DNA from 3 places in the Caulobacter sp. GW821-FHT11E10 genome. Region 2 is predicted to be linked to each of the others. Evidence: predicted binding sites of a transcription regulator. Region 2 holds the regulator's gene; each other region holds the start of a gene.
The links. Region 2 encodes LexA, which represses DNA repair genes until DNA is damaged. Its sites were predicted from a motif close to ATGTTCNCNANNTGTTCT; they were not measured.
Positions count from the first base shown of each region.

Region 1 (5,818 bases), on a different contig from region 2:
GCGATCAGCGTCGACCGAGGCCACGACCTGGTCGCCGACCTTGAGGTCGCCCGACAGCTCGACGCGGTGGACGTAGAGCTCGCCGGCCTGCTTCTGGGTGTCGATCACGCGGCTCTCGCGGCCATTGGCCTCGATCACGCCCGTGTCGCCGGCCTGGCCGCCGCTCTCGGCGTAGAAGCTGGTGCGGTCCAGCAGGACCTCGGCGGTCAGGCCGGCCTTGGCCGACTCGACCTCGACACCCTCGACGAGGATCGCCTTCACCACGCCCGTGGTCTCGGTGTTGTCATAGCCGACGAAGTCGGTGGCGCCGGCCTTTTCCTTGATCGCGAACCACGCCGCGGCGCCGGCCTGCTGGCCCGAACCGGCCCAGTTGGCGCGCGCCATTTCACGCTGCTTCTGCATGGCCGCGTCGAAGGCGTCGGTGTCGACCGTCAGGCCCTTGGCGCGCACGGCGTCCTGGGTGAGGTCCAGCGGGAAGCCGTAGGTGTCGTAGAGCTTGAAGGCGGTCTCGCCGTCCAGCACGCCGCCGGCGGCCAGATTGGCGGTGGCGTCGTCGAGCAGGCCCATGCCGCGGCCCAGGGTGACGCGGAAGCGCTCTTCTTCCTGGCGCAGGGTCTCGACGATCGAGGCCTCGGCGCGGCGCAGTTCCGGATAGGCCTGGCCCATCTCGGCCACCAGGGTCGGCGCCAGGCGGTGCATCAGAGGCTCCTGCGCGCCCAGCAGATAGGCGTGGCGCATGGCGCGGCGCATGATCCGGCGCAGGACGTAGCCGCGGCCTTCGTTCGACGGCGTGACGCCATCGGCCAGCAGGAACGAGGACGAGCGCAGGTGGTCGGCGATCACGCGGTGCGAGGGGGCCTCGGCGCCCTCGGCCTTGACGCCGGTCAGCTCGACGCTGGCGGCGATCAGGCTCTTGAACAGGTCGACGTCGTAGTTGTTGTGCACGCCCTGCAGCACGGCCGCGACCCGCTCCAGGCCCATGCCGGTGTCGATCGAGGGCTTGGGCAGGCTGATGCGTTCGCCGCCAGCCAGCTGCTCGAACTGCATGAACACCAGGTTCCAGATCTCGATGAAGCGGTCGCCGTCCTCATCGGGGCTGCCAGGAGGGCCGCCGGCGATGTGGGGACCATGGTCGAAGAAGATCTCCGAGCACGGACCGCAGGGGCCGGTGTCGCCCATGGACCAGAAGTTGTCGCTGGTCGGGATGCGGATGATGCGGTCGTCGGACAGGCCGGCGATCTTCTTCCACAGGTCGGCCGCCTCGTCGTCGGTGTGATAGACCGTGACCAGCAGCTTTTCCTTGGGCAGCTTGAATTCGCCGGTCAGCAGGGTCCAGGCGTGGTGGATCGCCTGTTCCTTGAAGTAGTCGCCGAACGAGAAGTTGCCCAGCATCTCGAAGAAGGTGTGGTGGCGGGCGGTGTAGCCGACATTGTCCAGGTCGTTGTGCTTGCCGCCGGCGCGGACGCACTTCTGCGAGCTGGCGGCGCGCGGATGGGCCGGCGTCTCGGCGCCCGTGAACACGTTCTTGAACGGCACCATGCCGGCGTTGACGAACAGCAGGGTCGGGTCGTTCTGCGGCACCAGCGGCGCGGACTGGACGACGGCGTGATCGGCCTTGCCGAAGTAGTCGAGGAAGGTGCTGCGGATCTCGTTCAGGCTGGGCATGAGCGTCTCAAGTGTGGCGTACCGGTCCGGCGAAGGGCCGGAAGTCGGGCGCTGCATAGCGCGGTTTTTCGTGAAGGGGAAACCGACTCGAAGATGGGGCCCCGGGATGGGGAGAAAAAGGGCGTGTCAGGCGACTGGTCGTCGACCTCGGCCCAGTTCCCCGTCATCCGGGGCTTCCCGCGCGAGGCCGGTGATTCAGCCTCGATATGAGACTTGATCTTGCTCCGCGCCCGCCGCGGGCGAAGGGTCCCGCGCATGAAGCGCGGAATGAAGAGAGCGCTGTCGGATAGGCCCGCGCGGCCCCCTCCGGCGCTTCGCGCCACCTCCCCCGGGAGGGGAGGATCACAAAAGAGTAGGACGCCTGGCATGGGGTCCAGGCGTCCTGAAATCGCGGCCTTCGCGGCGGTCCGCCGCGGGCGTGTTGAAGGCGGGGAACGCCCGCGAAAGCGGGCGAAGGCCGCGAAACCTTGAAGCCTATTCCTCGTCGCCGTCCTCGGGGCCGCCGACCAGGAGCTCTTCCTCGATCTTCTGCGACGATTTCCGGACAGCCGCTTCGATGGAGGCGGCGATGTCGGGATTGGTCTTCAGGAACTCGCGAACATTGTCGCGGCCCTGACCGATACGTTGGCTGCCGTACGAGAACCACGAGCCGGCCTTGTCGATGATCCCGGCCTTGACGCCCAGGTCGATGACTTCGCCCAGCTTGGAGATGCCCTCGCCGTACATGATGTCGAACTCGACCTCACGGAACGGCGGCGCCACCTTGTTCTTGACCACCTTGACGCGGACGTTGTTGCCGATGATCTCGTCACGGACCTTCACCGAACCGGTGCGGCGAATGTCCAGGCGCACCGAGGCGTAGAACTTCAGCGCGTTACCGCCCGTGGTCGTTTCCGGGCTGCCGTACATCACCCCGATCTTGTGACGGATCTGGTTGATGAAGATGACGATGGTGTTGGCCTTGTTGATCGAGGCGGTCAGCTTGCGCAGCGCCTGGCTCATCAGACGGGCTTGCAGGCCCGGCAGGCTGTCGCCCATCTCGCCTTCGATTTCGGCCTTCGGCGTCAGGGCCGCGACGGAGTCGATCACGACAATGTCGACGGCGCCAGAGCGCACCAGGGTGTCGGTGATCTCCAGGGCCTGTTCGCCGTTGTCCGGCTGCGAGACTAGAAGGTGATCGAGATTGACGCCGAGCTTGAACGCATAGCCTGGATCCAGCGCGTGTTCGGCGTCGACGAAGGCGGCGGTGCCGCCGGCCTTCTGGACCTCAGCCACCACGTGCAGGGCCAAGGTCGTCTTGCCCGAGCTTTCCGGGCCATAGATCTCGATGATCCGTCCCTTGGGCAGACCGCCGATGCCGAGCGCGATGTCCAGGCCGAGCGAGCCGGTGGAGACGGACTCCATCTCGACCTTGCCCTTTTCGCCCAGCTTCATCACCGAGCCCTTGCCGAACGCGCGATCGATCTGGGCGAGAGCCGCCTCTAGAGCGCGTTGCTTGTCGCCTTCATCCTTGCCCACGAGTTTCAAAGCCGCCTGACTGGTCATTGGTTGTCCGCCCTTATTCCATGATTCCGGTAGCTCGCCCGGCGCTTCCCGCGCCTCGCCTCAACCACCTGTGGAACACCCTTAATGCGTACACACTTTGTTCCAGGTTCGCAAGATGTTCTCATTCACAGAAACGACCGTTTCTGACGTAGCCCCACAAGGGGTCTGGAGTAGCGGATCAGGCTGGCTTTTCAGCCGATTGACTTTGACCAGCCACCGGCGCCCTCTTTTCCCACGCGAAGCGAAGAGGAAGCCATGCCTGTCCTTTCGGGTGAACGTTGGCCGGCGGCCGGTGGTGTCACGACGATCACCTGGAGCTTCGCGACCGCGAACTACAGCACGCTCCAGACCAAATATTCCGGCTACAAGGACTTCGACTCCCAGATCAACGCCAGCGTCCAGGGGCTGATCCAGAACGCCTTCGCCGCCTGGGAGGCGGTCGCCAACATCGACTTCGTGATGGTGGCCGACTCGTCCATCGTGAACATCCGGGTGGGCAACCTCTATATCGACGGCTACGCCGCGCCGGGCCAAGGCTCGACGCTAGGACGGACCAGCAGCTGGTTCGTCGGCGTCAACTACACCGCCGCCCAGATCGTCTTCGACGTCGACGCCTACGACGACACCGCCACCCTGTACGAGGTGGCCGTCCACGAGATCGGCCACGCGCTGGGGCTGGACCACAGCCCGATCGTCAGTGCGGTCATGTACTATCTGGCCAACAGCCAGAACCTCAGCGGCAAGCTGTCGTCGGACGACATCGCGGGGATCACCGCGATCTACGGCGCGAAGGGCGCAACGGTCGTCGACGACTATCTCGCCACGACGGCCACAACGGGGGTGGTCACCGTCGGAGGCTCCAAGACGGGCGTGATCGAGACCGTCGGCGACGTCGACTGGTTCAAGGTGACCCTGGTCGCCGGCCACACCTATCGGTTCGACCTCGAAGGGTCATCAAGCGGCGCCGGAACCTTGCCGGACCCGATGCTGGAACTGCGGTCGAGCACGGGCGCGCTGTTGGGCTCCTATGACGACGGCGGGACGAACCTGAACTCCCGCGGCTCCTACACCGTCCAGACCGGCGGGACCTACTATCTGGCCGCCCAGTCGCTGATCGCGTCAGACACGGGCTCCTACAAGCTGTCGGTGACCGACATCGCCGCGACCCAGCCGTCGCAAGCCGTGCTGACGGCCGGGACCAACATCCTGCGCCAGACCGCCAACGCCACGGTCACCGACCTGGCGACCAAGGTCGGGGCCGGGACGCTGAGCCAGGCCAGCGCCATCGCCCAGATCGTCAAGACGGCCGACGCCACGACCTCGGTCGCGATCCTGAGCTATCAGTTCTTCACCGGCTCGATCCCGTCGCTGGGCGGCATCGACTATCTGGTCTCACCGACGGGCAGCAATCCCAACAACATCAACTCGGCCTACTACCAGCTGTTCTCGCTGGAGAACCGCTACATCAACTTCGCGGTCAATCTGGGCAAGGTCGGCGCGGGACAGGCCCAGTTCCAGGCGACCTACGGATCGCTCGACCTGTTCGCGGCCACGCGCCAGGCCTATGCAACCATCTTCGGCGCCGCGCCCAGCGACGCCAAGCTGCACGCCCTGCTGGATCCGACGTTCGTGATGAACGGCCAGACCATGACCCGCGCCCAGTACTTCGCCTACTACGGCGGCGACGGCGCCAACGGGCTGGGGACCAAGGCGGCCATGGTCGGCTGGCTGCTGGCCGAGGCCGAAAAGGCGGACGTGGGCTCCTATGCCCTGTCCAACGCCGCCTTCCTGACCGACCTAGCCGACGGCGCGAATTTCGCCGTCAACCTGATCGCCGTCTATGGCCGGCCAGAATATGTCTATCAAGCCGGCTGACCCATAACCGATATCGGGCTTCGCCCGCTCAGCGCGAAACCGGTCCTTAAGTCCCGCCGTGCAAGTCTCCCCGCTCCTTGGGGGATTGCCGTCTTGTCGATCGATCCGCGTCGCCTTCTCGGCCTGGCGTTCGCCAGCGCCGACCTTCTCGTGGAACTGCAGGGCGGCCGCGTGCGCCTGGCGCTGGGCGCCGCCCAGAAGGTCATGGGTCTCAGCGAGGCCAGCCTGACCGGCCAATCCTGGTCCGACCTGTTCCATCCCGACGACCAGCCGCTGATGGACGCGATGCTGGCTTGCGCCGACGACAGTGTGCGTCGCGGCCCCATCGTCCTGCGTCTGGCCGAGAAGGATGGCCGCCATGTCCGTATCATCCTGCGCGCCCTGCCCGAAAACGACGGCCGCGTGTCCTGCGCCATCACCGCCGCCCAGTCGGCCGGTCCGCCGCTGACCGCCAGCAGCCTGCAGGCCCGCGAGTCGTTCGACGACATCGCCCGGGGCCTGTTCGAAGCCGCCCGCGTCACCGGCCTGGAGCTGGAGCTGGCCATGGTCGAGTTCGCCGGCCTGAGCGACATGCGTGAAGGCCTGACGCCCAGCGAGGCCGCCGCCCTGGACGTCCGGGTCGCCAGCGCCGTCCGCGCCGAGTCGCATGGCGGCGCGGCCGCCACTCAATTGTCTCCGGACCGCTTCGCCCTGCTGCGCCAGCGGGACGATCTTCCCGAGAACATGGTCAAGC
Region 1 is NZ_JBXARP010000002.1:383,025-388,842, forward strand. Features, by position in the region: gene alaS (alanine--tRNA ligase) at 1-1,665, opposite strand, end outside; gene recA (recombinase RecA) at 2,140-3,210, opposite strand; gene AC1RRV_RS04875 (matrixin family metalloprotease) at 3,466-5,085, shown strand; gene AC1RRV_RS04880 (EAL domain-containing protein) at 5,179-5,818, shown strand, end outside.
Region 1: recA (recombinase RecA) is a predicted target of LexA. The motif match lies at 3,315-3,332, and genes of this name have one in related genera.

Region 2 (5,818 bases):
GTGGACTATCTGGACCAGACCGGCCGCTACGCCGGCTTCGACGTGATGGCCCAGGCCATCGACTGGTGCAAAGCCAACATCGCGGTCGGCGATCCGCGCTTCGAATTCCTGCACGCCGACATGCACAGCGACCGGTACAATCCGGAAGGTTCGCAGCCGGCCAGCGCCTACGTCTTCCCTTATCCTGACGCCAGCTTCGACTATGTCTGGCTGGGCTCTGTCTTCACCCATCTGCTAGCCGCCGATCAGGCCCAGTTCGCCCGCGAGATCGCCCGCGTGCTGAAGCCCGGCGGGATCAGCATCGTCTCCTGGTACCTGGTCGACGACGAGGCGCGCGCCAATACCGGCAACGGCAGGATCGCCTTCGACTTCGTCCATGCGCTGGACGGCTGCTGGACGGCGACGCCGGACCTGCCGGAATCAGTGATCGGCTATGATCTCGAGCCGATCCTGGCCCAGTACGACGCCCTGGGCCTCGACGTGCTGAACCAGGCCCTGGGCGTCTGGCGCCGCGAACCCTTGCAGGATCAGGACATCATCGTCGCCCGCAAGCGCATCTGAAAGTTTTCGTTAAGCTTTTGATTCTGAGCGACATTTACCTTGTCGCCGAGCCTAGCCTTTGATTTTTCTGGCCTTTCTGGCCCAACACAGCCTCGACTTGACTTTAATGCGGAACGCCTAGAGAACATTCGAAAGGTTTGCGGTTTGTTCCGCGCTCCAGTCGAGGTCGACATGCTCACTCGCAAGCAGCACGAACTGCTGATGTTCATCCACGAACGCATCAAGGAGAGCGGTGTCTCTCCTTCGTTCGACGAGATGAAGGAGGCGTTGGATCTGGCGTCCAAGTCGGGCATCCACCGCCTGATCACCGCCCTGGAAGAGCGCGGTTTCATTCGTCGTCTCGCCCACCGCGCCCGGGCTCTCGAGGTGGTGAAACTGCCGCAGCAGGCCACGACGGCGGCGCCGCCCAAGGGGCGTGGAGCCTTCCGCCCGCAGGTGTTCGAAGGCGGCGGCGCGCCTCCGCCGACGCCTTCCGCGGCGCCTCCTGCCAACGACAGCCGAGAACTTCCGATACTCGGCAAGATCGCCGCCGGCACGCCGATCGACGCCATCCAGCACGAGCGCGAGCGCCTGCCCGTACCCGAATCCATGCTGGGGGCCGGCGAGCACTATGTGCTCGAGGTGCAGGGTGACTCGATGATCGAGGCCGGCATCCTCGACGGCGACTATGTGATCATCAAGAAGGGTGACACCGCCACCTCGGGCGAGATCGTCGTCGCCCTGGTCGGCGAGGAAGCCACCCTGAAGCGTCTGCGCAAGAAGGGCGGCTCGATCGCCCTGGAAGCGGCCAACCCGAAATACGAAACCCGCATCTTCGGTCCCGACCAGGTCGAGGTGCAGGGCAAGTTGGTCGGCCTGATCCGCCGCTACCACTAAACGTTCGAGATTACGGAGCAATCGGCCCCGGTCTTCATGTGAGACCGGGGCCTTTTTGTATCAGGGCCTGGGCGCCAAACGCCCCTCCTCCGCCAGCCGCTTGGCGACGGTGTCGAACCCCGCCCAGGCGGCCGCCGCCAAGGAGGCGCCGGTGCTGACCCGCCGAACGCCCAAGGCGCCGAGGCTCTCCACGGACATCTCCAGTCCCCAGAACAGGACGTTGACCGGCTTGGGCGCAACGGCTTGGACAATCGCCCTGATCTCCGTCGGATCGGTCACCGCCGGCGCATAGAGACAGTCCGCGCCAGCCTGGGCATAGGCCTTGAGACGTTCCAGGGTGGGAGCGAGATCGCGATTGCCGCGCAGATAGCCTTCCGTGCGCCCCACCAGCATCACGTCCTGGCCAGAGGCGTCGATGGCGCCGCGCGCCGCCTTGATCCGCGCGACGGCGGTCGGAAGGTCGTAGAGCGCGCTGCCCGACCAGTCCTCGATCGACAGGCCCGCGACGCCCGCCTCAACGGCCAGGGTCACGCTTTCGCCGACGCCATCGACCGTCTCCGAAAAGCCGGCCTCGAAGTCGGCATTCACGGGCAGGTCGGTCGCGGCGCACAACTCGCGAAGATGCGCGATCACCTCGTCCCGGGTAATCTGGCCGTCATCCTTGCCCATGGCCCAGGCCGCCCCGGCGCTGGTCGAGGCCAGAGCCTTGAAGCCCAGCTTCTCCAGCCGCCGCGCGCTGCCCACGTCCCACGGGTTGGGCAGAGCGAAACAGCCTTCGGCATGCAGGGCGCGGAAAGCCGCGCGGCGGGTGGCGAACGGGTTCGACATGGCTGGTGCTCCTTCGAAACGCGTGGGCCCGCGCTCGTGACGACGCTTAGCGCCCGCCCGTGACATAGGGTGTCAGCAGGCGGCTCCAAGGGCGGTCCCCCCGCAACGGCTGGGCCCAGACGATCCGCCAGCCGTCCGGGCCACGATAGAGCTCGGCGGCGCCGCCTCGCTCAAAATCCTCGGCTGTCAGCAGCACGGTGTCGGCGCACAGCGGCGGGGTGCGTTCCGGCGCCAAGGCGCGGACCACCACGACCTCGCTGCGCACGCAGAGCCCCGACAGCGTCTCGGCGTCAGGAGTCTTGCGGCTCCAGGCGATCGACAGCCGCACGGGCGCGCCCAAGGCTGGCGCGCAAGTCCGCTTGTCACAAGCATAGAGGCTCCACGTCGCCGGCGTCAGGCCACGTCGCCGGGCCCACAGTTCGGCGCCGAAACGCTTGGCGTCGGTCCGCAGCAAGACCGCCGCATCGCCCGAGCGAACGGCGGCGGTGGCGCCGTCGGCGGCGACCCACGCGTCGGGCGGCGCCGGTCTGGGCCACAGAGCGACCGCGAGGGCGAGCGGCGCGCCGATCCAGCGGAGCTTCCCGCGCCACAGACACAGCAGCATCAAGCCGAGGAAAGCGATCACCAGCACCTGCGGGGGCGCGCTGGCGACGATCCGCTGAGCGCCGTGGGCGTCGGAAAAGCCGTTGGCGATCCCGACCATGCCGTCGATTCCCCATCCGGCGACGGCCAGGAACGGCGCGCCCAGACCGAATGGCTCCAGCAATGTCCCGACCGCCAGGAACGGCATGATCACGAACGAGGATAGCGGCGCGACCGCCAGATTGGCCGGCAAGCCCCAGACCGCCACCCGGTTGAAGTGCTGCATGGCGAATGGCGCGGTCGCCAGGCCCGCGACCAGGCTAGCCGCGACGCTGGCGGCCAGCCACGCGAACGCCGCCTGTGGCCAGCGTATCCACCAGGGCGTCGAGATCTCGCTCACGGGCGTGGGCCAGGCTTCGGCCAGCGCCACAAGGGCGGCGGTGGCGGCGAAGGACATCTGGAAACCCGGCTCGCCGGCGGTCTCGGGCTTCAAGGCCAGGATCAGCAGCGCCGCCAGCGCCAGGCCGTGCAACGTGATGGCGCGCCGGTCGAACAGGATGGCCAGGAAGGCGACACTGGCGGTGATCGCCGCCCGCTCGGCCGGCGGCGGCGCGCCGGAGATGACGAGATAGCCGAGCACCGCGACGAGGCCCGCCACGGCGGCGATCTTCTTGCCCGGCGCCCGCAGCGCCAGCCATGGCCAGGCGGCGACACCCAGGCGCGCGAAGCCAAATACGAAACCGCCGACGATGGCCATGTGGAGGCCGGAAATCGACAGGATGTGCGCCAGCCCCGAGGCGCGCATGGCCTCGGTCTGGGCCTCGGTGATCCAGGCCTCGTGCCCGGTGACCATGGCCGCGCCGATCCCGCCGCTGGTGGGGCCCATGCGCGAGAGGATCCGTTGCGCCAGGCTCCAGCGGAAGGCGTTGACCGCCATCGCCACCCGCAGAGCCGCGGGCGGCGGATCGAGCCGCGTCGGTTCCAGTTCGCCGATCGTGAAGCCGACGCCGCCGATCGAGTCGAACCAGGCGTCGCGGGCGAAATCATAGGATCCGGGCGCGGCCGGCGGTGGCGGCGGGCCCAGCATAGCCCTCAGGTGGATCGCCCGGCCGGGCTCTGGCGTCTCGTTCTCGCCGATGGTCACGCGGATCCGGTTCGGTGTCCGCGCGGGCGCCACGCCGGAGATCGCGACGGGCGCGATCACCAGGCGAGTCCCGCCCGCGCCGGGACTAACGACGTCGACGACGAAGCCGTCGACCCGACGCACCACCCGCTCGCCGGCCATGACGGGCCCCGCCACGCGCTCGCTACGGACCTTGGCCGCGAGCCCGCCGGCGGCTCCGAAGGCGGCCAGACTGGCCAGCGCCACGAGGATCGCCGGCCCGCTCCGGCGCCGACAGATCCACCAGATCGCGGCCAACGACAGGGCGAGTCCAGCGAGCGCCCAGAGGCACGGCTCGCGTCGCGCTTCCAGATAGGCCGCCGCGCCGAGACCGAACGCGACCGGCGCCCAGAGGAACACGCGATCCTGGTTGACTCGCAGTTCGGCGAGCGCCAGCGACGCTAGGGTCCGCCACGAGAACCGCGTCGCGGTCACCGTTGACGGCGTTTCGATCACAACCTCGCCTAACATCCCGAAACCGTTGAATTTTTGACGGCTGAGCCAAGTTCGCCGCGCTGCGGAAAACCGCTAGGCCCCGCACGAACCGGCGTGCTAAGACGCGCCGCCCCAAGTCGCTTAGCACTCGCTTCGCGGGCCGGGCTTTCCGACGCCGCTACGGCGCCTCGTCCTGCAGCCTTGAAGTCCATGTCGAACCCCATTCCTACCGGCTCCTCCACGACGGGCGTCGTCACGCGCTTCGCCCCCTCGCCCACCGGTTTCCTGCATATCGGCGGCGCCCGCACGGCGCTGTTCAACTGGTTATATGCACGGCATACGGGAGGGAAGTTCCTTATTCGCGTCGAAGACACGGATCGTGAGCGTTCGACCGAAGCGGCCGTCGCCGCGATCTTCGAGGGGCTGAATTGGCTGGGCCTGGAATCCGACGACGAGGTCGTCTTCCAGCACACCCGCGCGCCGCGTCACGTCGAGGTGGTGCAGGCAATGCTGGCCAAGGGCCGCGCCTATCGCTGCTGGATGACCGTCGAGGAACTGGAAGTCGCCCGCGAAAAGGCCCGGTCCGAAGGCCGCGCCATCCGCTCGCCCTGGCGCGATGCGCCCGAAGGCGATCTGGCGGTCCCGCACGTGATCCGCTTCAAGGGGCCGCTGGACGGCGAGACCGTGGTCAACGACCTGGTCAAGGGTCCGGTGACCTTCAAGAACATCGAGCTGGACGACCTTGTCCTGCTGCGCGCTGACGGCGCCCCGACTTACAACCTCGCCGTGGTCGTCGACGACCACGACATGGGCGTCACTCACGTGATCCGTGGTGACGATCACCTGAACAACGCCGCCCGCCAGAGCCTGATCTATCAGGCCATGGACTGGACCGTGCCCGCCTTCGCCCACATCCCGCTGATCCACGGCCCGGACGGCGCCAAGCTCAGCAAGCGCCACGGCGCGCAAGCGGTCGGTGAGTTCGCCGACCTCGGCTACATCCCCGAAGGCATGCGCAACTACCTGGCGCGGCTAGGCTGGGGTCACGGCGATGACGAGGTGTTCGACGACGCGCAGGCGATCAGCTGGTTCGACGTCAAGGACGTGGTCAAGGCGCCGGCGCGCCTGGACTGGGCCAAGCTGAACCACACCAACGCCCAGCATCTGCGCAAGGCCGACGACGACCGTCTGACGGACCTGGCCCTGGACGCCGCCCAGAAGCGCGGTGAGTCCTTGCCCGCCGACGCTCGTGAGCGCATCGCCCGCACGGTCCCCGAGGTCAAGGAAGGCGCCAAGACCATCCTGGAACTGGTCGATCACTGTGCGTTCGCACTGAAGACTCGGCCGTTCGCGCTCGAAGAGAAAACTCAAAAG
Region 2 is NZ_JBXARP010000009.1:224,313-230,130, forward strand. Features, by position in the region: gene AC1RRV_RS19725 (class I SAM-dependent methyltransferase) at 1-561, shown strand, start outside; gene lexA (transcriptional repressor LexA) at 733-1,437, shown strand; gene AC1RRV_RS19735 (isocitrate lyase/PEP mutase family protein) at 1,498-2,265, opposite strand; gene AC1RRV_RS19740 (ComEC/Rec2 family competence protein) at 2,312-4,480, opposite strand; gene gltX (glutamate--tRNA ligase) at 4,655-5,818, shown strand, end outside.

Region 3 (5,818 bases), on a different contig from region 2:
ACCCGTGAAGTCAATCTCGGAAGCCAGGCGTACAACCCGCATCAGAAGAGACTCAGCTGCTGGGGTTGGACCAGGGCGGCCTTCAGGCTCTCGCGATCGGTCAGCGCCCCGGGCGTCCAGTCAGCCGTGACCAGGAAGGCCTTGGCGCGCTTGAGGACGGCCCCGACCCGCTTGAGATCGGCTAAGGTCAGGGCCGCCACCCGGCGGGCGGCGAGAATGCGCTCGACGGCCTTGGCGCCGAGGCCGGGTACGCGCAGCAGGGTCTCGCGGTCGGCGGTCTGGACGTCCACCGGGAACCTTGCGCGGTTCTTCAGCGCCCAACCGGTCTTGGGATCGACGGTGAGATCCAGGTCCTCGCCCTCGGCGACAATCTCGGGTCGTTCGAAGCCGTAGAACCTCATCAACCAATCGGCCTGGTACAGGCGATGCTCGCGCAGCAGGGGCGGCCGCGCCAGGGGCAGGCGATGGCTGGCGTCAGGGATTGGACTGAAGGCGGAATAGTAGACGCGCCCAAGGCGATAGGCGCTGTAAAGCGTGGCGCTGCGGGCCAGGATATCGCCGTCCCGAGCCTCGTCGGCGCCGACGATCAACTGGGTCGACTGGCTGCGGGCGAAGGTCCGCCGCCCTGCCTTCTTCGCGGGTTCGGCCCGATCCTCGATCGCCAGGCGCATGCGGCCCATGGCCCGCTTGATGTCGGTTGGGCTCTTCTCAGGCGCCAGGGCCCTGAGGCTGTCATCGCGCGGCAGCTCGATATTGATCGACACGCGGTCGGCGTAGAGCCCGGCCTCGGCCGCCAGTTCGGGCGAGGCCTCGGGGATCAGCTTGAGATGAATGTAGCCTCGGAAGTCGTGGTCCAGCCGCAGCGATCTCGCCACCCGGACCATGGCCTCCATCGTGTAGTCGCCCGTGCGGATGACCCCCGACGAGAGGAACAGGCCCTCGATGTAGTTGCGCTTGTAGAAGCTGAGCGTGAGGTCGACGACCTCCTTCACCGAGAAGCGCGCCCGGGGCGTGTTCGAAGACACGCGATTGATGCAGTAGGCGCAGTCGTAGATGCAGAAGTTGGTCAGCAGGATCTTCAGCAGGCTGATGCACCGGCCGTCGGGCGCATAGGCGTGGCAGATGCCCATGCCCTCGGTCGAGCCCACGCCCTGGCCGTCTAAGGAATTGCGTTTCTCGGCGCCGGACGATGCGCACGAGGCGTCGTACTTGGCGGCGTCGGAGAGGATGGCGAGCTTGCGCCTGAGATCGAGAACGGCCATGCGCGGCACGTTATCGTTCTTGATTTGTTCTAGATAGTCTTCACGCGCGAAGCTGGCGCAGGGCGCAACATCGCGCGTGAATAGAAGCGTCGGGAGGCGGACACTTGGGATGTCCGCCTCCCAGAATTATCCCGAGGGAATAATTCGCCTCAAGCATGGAACGCGACGGACGCCGAAACCGGTATCCGCTTTCGACTGCCGCGCCCTCGAAGGCTTAGCCGTTGACGGCGTCCTTCAGTTGCTTGGCCGGCGTGAAGGCGACCTTCTTGCTGGCGGCGATTTCGATGGTCGCGCCCGTGGCCGGGTTACGACCAGTGCGGGCCGGCTTGGCCTGGACCTTGAACTTGCCAAAGCCCGGGACCGAGACTTCTTCGCCCTTCACGGCGGCATCCGAGATCGCCTTGAAGACGCCGTCGATGATGGCCTTGGCTTGGGTCTTGGTCAGCTTATCGTCGGCGGCAACAGCGGCGTCGACCAGATCGGAAACGTTCATCTTCTCAAGCTCATTCCTGTGAATCAGGGAAGTTCGAGCCTGACGAGGCCGATCGCATTTGTCACCCGCTAGGGAAGGTTAAAATGCCGATTCACGGGGACAAAACGCCCGTGGGCCAGGGTTTTTCGCGAAATCGCCGGTCAGCCAATGGTCAAGCTTGGCTCAAAAGCCGTGGCGACCGTCTCCAAAGCCGATTCTCGGTCGACTCGCGTCGGGGTGATTCCCTTGCCGAGTCGGCCGTTCTGTCGGTGGCCAGCGAGGTCTCACGCAAACAAAAGCCCGCGTCGCCGGGGCGGACGCGGGCTCTGATTTCGTCGGTTGCGAAGCGGTCAGGGCGCTTCGTCATCCACCATGGCGCGGACCAGATCGACGACCCGGCGACGCAGCCGGCGGTCGGCTAGGCGCGGGAACAGGCTGGCCAGTTCCAGGCCCTCCGGCGTCGAGACGAACTCCGTCATGCGCTGGGAGAAGCCGTCGTCGATGCCGCCGTCGGTTTCGCTCAGGCCCTCGAAGAAATAGGACACAGGCGCCTGCAGCAGCTTGGCCGCGTCGTACAGCTTGCTGGCGCTGATGCGGTTGGCGCCGCGCTCGTACTTCTGGATCTGTTGGAACGTGATGCCCAGGGCGTCAGCGACCTGGGTTTGGCTAAGACCCATCATCTTGCGGCGAATTCTCAGCCGGGCGCCCACGTAGAGATCAACGGGGTGAGCCGGTTCGGCTGCGGGTCGATCGTTCATACGCGTCAAATCCCTCCAACGCCGCTAGGCGGCATCCTCTATACGTTAACGATATAGACCGAGCTTGGCTGCGTCGTCACGTCCGGGCGTACACGGAACGGGTGTTCGCGCCAAACTGTCGCGCCTTGGCTCATCCCGGACTTGACGTTCGCGGTCCCGGAAGGTGTGTGGCGCGCCATGACAGTTCAATCGGGCGCGCGTATCGCCGTGGCGGGAGCCGGGGCCTTGGGATCGGCGGTCGCGCTGCGTCTGGCGCGCCTGGGATTCGCCGTCACCGTCTTTGATCCGGCCTCGCTGGGCGCCAACGCCTCGGGCGTGGCCGCCGGCATGCTGGCGCCCGTCAGCGAAGCCCTGTTCGACCCCGCGTCGCGTGACCACCTGCCCCTGATGCGCCGCGCCCGCGACCGGTGGCCCGCTTTCGCCGAAGATCTTGGCATTGAGCTCGTCCGGGCCGGCGTGCGGATCGAGGGCTCGGACGCCTGGCGGGGTCAGGTCGAGGACCAGATTCGAGCGCTGGGGCTCGCGCCGGGCGAGACGATCGCCGAGGACTGGCGCCTCGAGTCGCGACCCGCCCTGGCGACCATCCGGGCCGCGGCCGAGGCGGCCGGCGCGCGGTTCGAGACGGCGGCGGTCGCGGCATTCGAGCCCGGCGCCCTGCGGCTGGTCGACGGTCGGGACTTGGCTATCGACGTGCTGGTTCTGGCGACCGGTCCAGGCGCACGGGACGGCGTCCTGGCGCCCGAGACCCGCGTACTGGCGCCGATCAAGGGGCAGATCCTGCGGATCGGAGCGGGCGAAGGCGACGAAGCGGTCGTGCGGGGCGAGGGCGTCTACCTTGCGCCCGGCGAGACCTTGGCCATCGGCGCCACCATGGAGGCAGGGCGTGACGACCTGCTTCCGGACGCCTCCGCCACCCAGAACCTGCGAGCGGCGGCCTGGGCGCTGCGTCCCGACCTCGATCTGGACGCGGCCGAGGTGGAGGTCGGCGTTCGGGTCACGACGCCGGACGGCCTGCCGCTGGTCGGCTGGAGTCAGGCTTCCGGCGTGCTGCTGGCCGTGGGCGCGCGGCGCAACGGCTGGCTGCTGGCGCCGCTTGTGGCCGAGATGGTCGCGGCGTATCTGACGGGTGATAACCCGGGCCCCGACGCCAGCGCCATGGATGCGCGCCGCTTCGAGGAGCCCGAGACCTAAAGAAGCAAGCGCACGCAGGGGAGTAGGGCCGGATGTCCGGATTCTGGTTGACCGAGGAACAGGAAGCCATTCGCGAGGGCGTCGCCAAGCTATGCGCCGCCTTCGACGACGAGTACTGGCGCCGCACCGACGAGACTGGAAACTTCCCCGAGGAATTCGTCGCCGCCATCGCGCAGGGCGGCTGGCTGGGCGTGGCCATGCCGGAGAGCGTCGGCGGGGCGGGCCTCGGTCTGACCGAAGCCGCGGTGATGATGCAGACGGTGGCCCAGTCGGGCGCGGGCTTCTCGGGCGCCAGCGCCATCCACCTCAACATCTTCGGTCCGATGCCGCTGGTGAAGTTCGGCACCGACGAACAGCGCGCCCAGCACCTGCCGCGTCTGATCTCGGGCGAGGACAAGATGTGCTTCGCGGTGACCGAGCCCAATTCAGGCCTGGACACCTCCAGTCTGGAAACACGCGCGGACAAGGTCGATGGCGGCTATCGCCTGAATGGCCGGAAGATCTGGACCACCGGCGCCCAGCGCGCCAACAAGATCCTGATCATCGCCCGCACCACGCCCAAGGATCAGTGCGCCAAGCCGACCCAGGGCCTGTCGCTCTTCTATACCGACCGCGAGAAGATCGAGGCCAAGCCGATCCCGAAGATGGGCCGCAAGGCGGTCGAGTGTAACATGCTCTTCATCGAGGACCTGTTCGTCCCGGCCGAGGATCTGGTCGGTGAAGAGGGCAAGGGTTTCGCCTATCTGCTGCACGGCCTGAACCCCGAGCGGGTCCTGTTCGGCGTCGAGGCCATCGGCCTGGGCCGCGCCGCTCTGGCCAAGGCCACGACCTACGCCAACGAGCGGATCGTGTTCGGCCGGCCGATCGGCAAGAACCAGGGCGTGGCCCATCCGCTGGCCAAGTCGTGGGCCGAGCTTGAGGCCGCCAACCTCTTGGCTTTCAAGGCCGCCGCACTCTACGACATGGGCAAGGACTGCGGGGCCGAGGCCAACGCCGCCAAGTACCTGGGGGCCGAGGCCGGCTTCCACGCCTGCGAGAACGCGGTCCTGGCCCATGGCGGCATGGGCTACGCCAAGGAATATGACGTCGAGCGCTATTTCCGCGAGGCGATGATCGCCCGCATCGCGCCCGTTAGCCGCGAGATGATCCTGAACTTCATCGCCGAGCGCGTGCTGGGCCTGCCGAAGAGCTACTGATCAAGGATATGGCCGGGTCGCGGGAAGGCTGCTGCGACCCGGCCACCGTCTCAACGCCGGAGGGATGGGCTTTAGGCGCCCGCGTTGAACCGGATCGGGATGCGGACGGTCGCGCCATCGACGGCACGGCCATCTTCCATCTGTGGCTTCATCTTGAAGAAGCGCGAGATCTTCAGGGCTGCATTGCCGAAACCCTCGTCGACAGGCGTTTCGGCCGCCACCACGCACTCGCGGACCGTTCCGTTGAGGGCGACCGTGCAACTCAGCGTCGCCGAGCCGGACAGGCCGCGCCGCTGGGCGCTTTCCGGATAGTAGCGTGAGACCTCGTCCGCCGACGGGGTGCGCAGCCAGTTGGCGCGGGTGATCACCTTGGGCTGCGGGGGCGTCGGGATGGCTGGCGGCGTGGCCGGCACGGTCGGAAGGGTGATCGGTCCGGGCGTCGGCGGTCCTTCGGAGATGTCCAGGGGCTTGATCGGCAACGGGTCCGGCGCGGGAATCGGCGTCGGGACGGGGGTGTGAAGCCGCATCTGGTTCGGCGGCGGATCCTTTGACGGCGGGGGCGGCGGGGGCGGCTTCGGTGTCAGCGGAATCGTTTCAATCTCGATCCCCTTGTCGGGCGTCATCGGCGGCATCGGCGTGACGTACTTCTGAAAGTACAGGTAGCCGATCAGGGCGATGTGCGCGGCGGCCGAGACACTCAAGCCGATCAGCAGCACCTTTGAAGGCTTGCGCGGCGTTTCGTCCAGGCCGGGGATGCCGGAGCCGTGAGGGTGGAGAGCCAGGTTCATGTCGATCTCCTACGCGGAATTACATCTGTAGGATTAGGTCAGCATGGGCGCTCGTTCCTGTAAATTGACAATCGTAATCTAGTTGTCGATTTTTCTTACAACTGTAAGACTGGGTGCGACATCTCGCCTCCCGGCGGGGCGCGGGGAACGT
Region 3 is NZ_JBXARP010000006.1:276,057-281,874, reverse strand. Features, by position in the region: gene AC1RRV_RS14530 (UdgX family uracil-DNA binding protein) at 1-42, opposite strand, end outside; gene AC1RRV_RS14525 (putative DNA modification/repair radical SAM protein) at 42-1,262, opposite strand; gene AC1RRV_RS14520 (HU family DNA-binding protein) at 1,477-1,755, opposite strand; gene AC1RRV_RS14515 (helix-turn-helix domain-containing protein) at 2,085-2,492, opposite strand; gene AC1RRV_RS14510 (NAD(P)/FAD-dependent oxidoreductase) at 2,670-3,683, shown strand; gene AC1RRV_RS14505 (acyl-CoA dehydrogenase family protein) at 3,716-4,879, shown strand; gene AC1RRV_RS14500 (energy transducer TonB family protein) at 4,951-5,667, opposite strand.
Region 3: AC1RRV_RS14525 (putative DNA modification/repair radical SAM protein) is a predicted target of LexA. The motif match lies at 1,276-1,293, and genes of this name have one in related genera.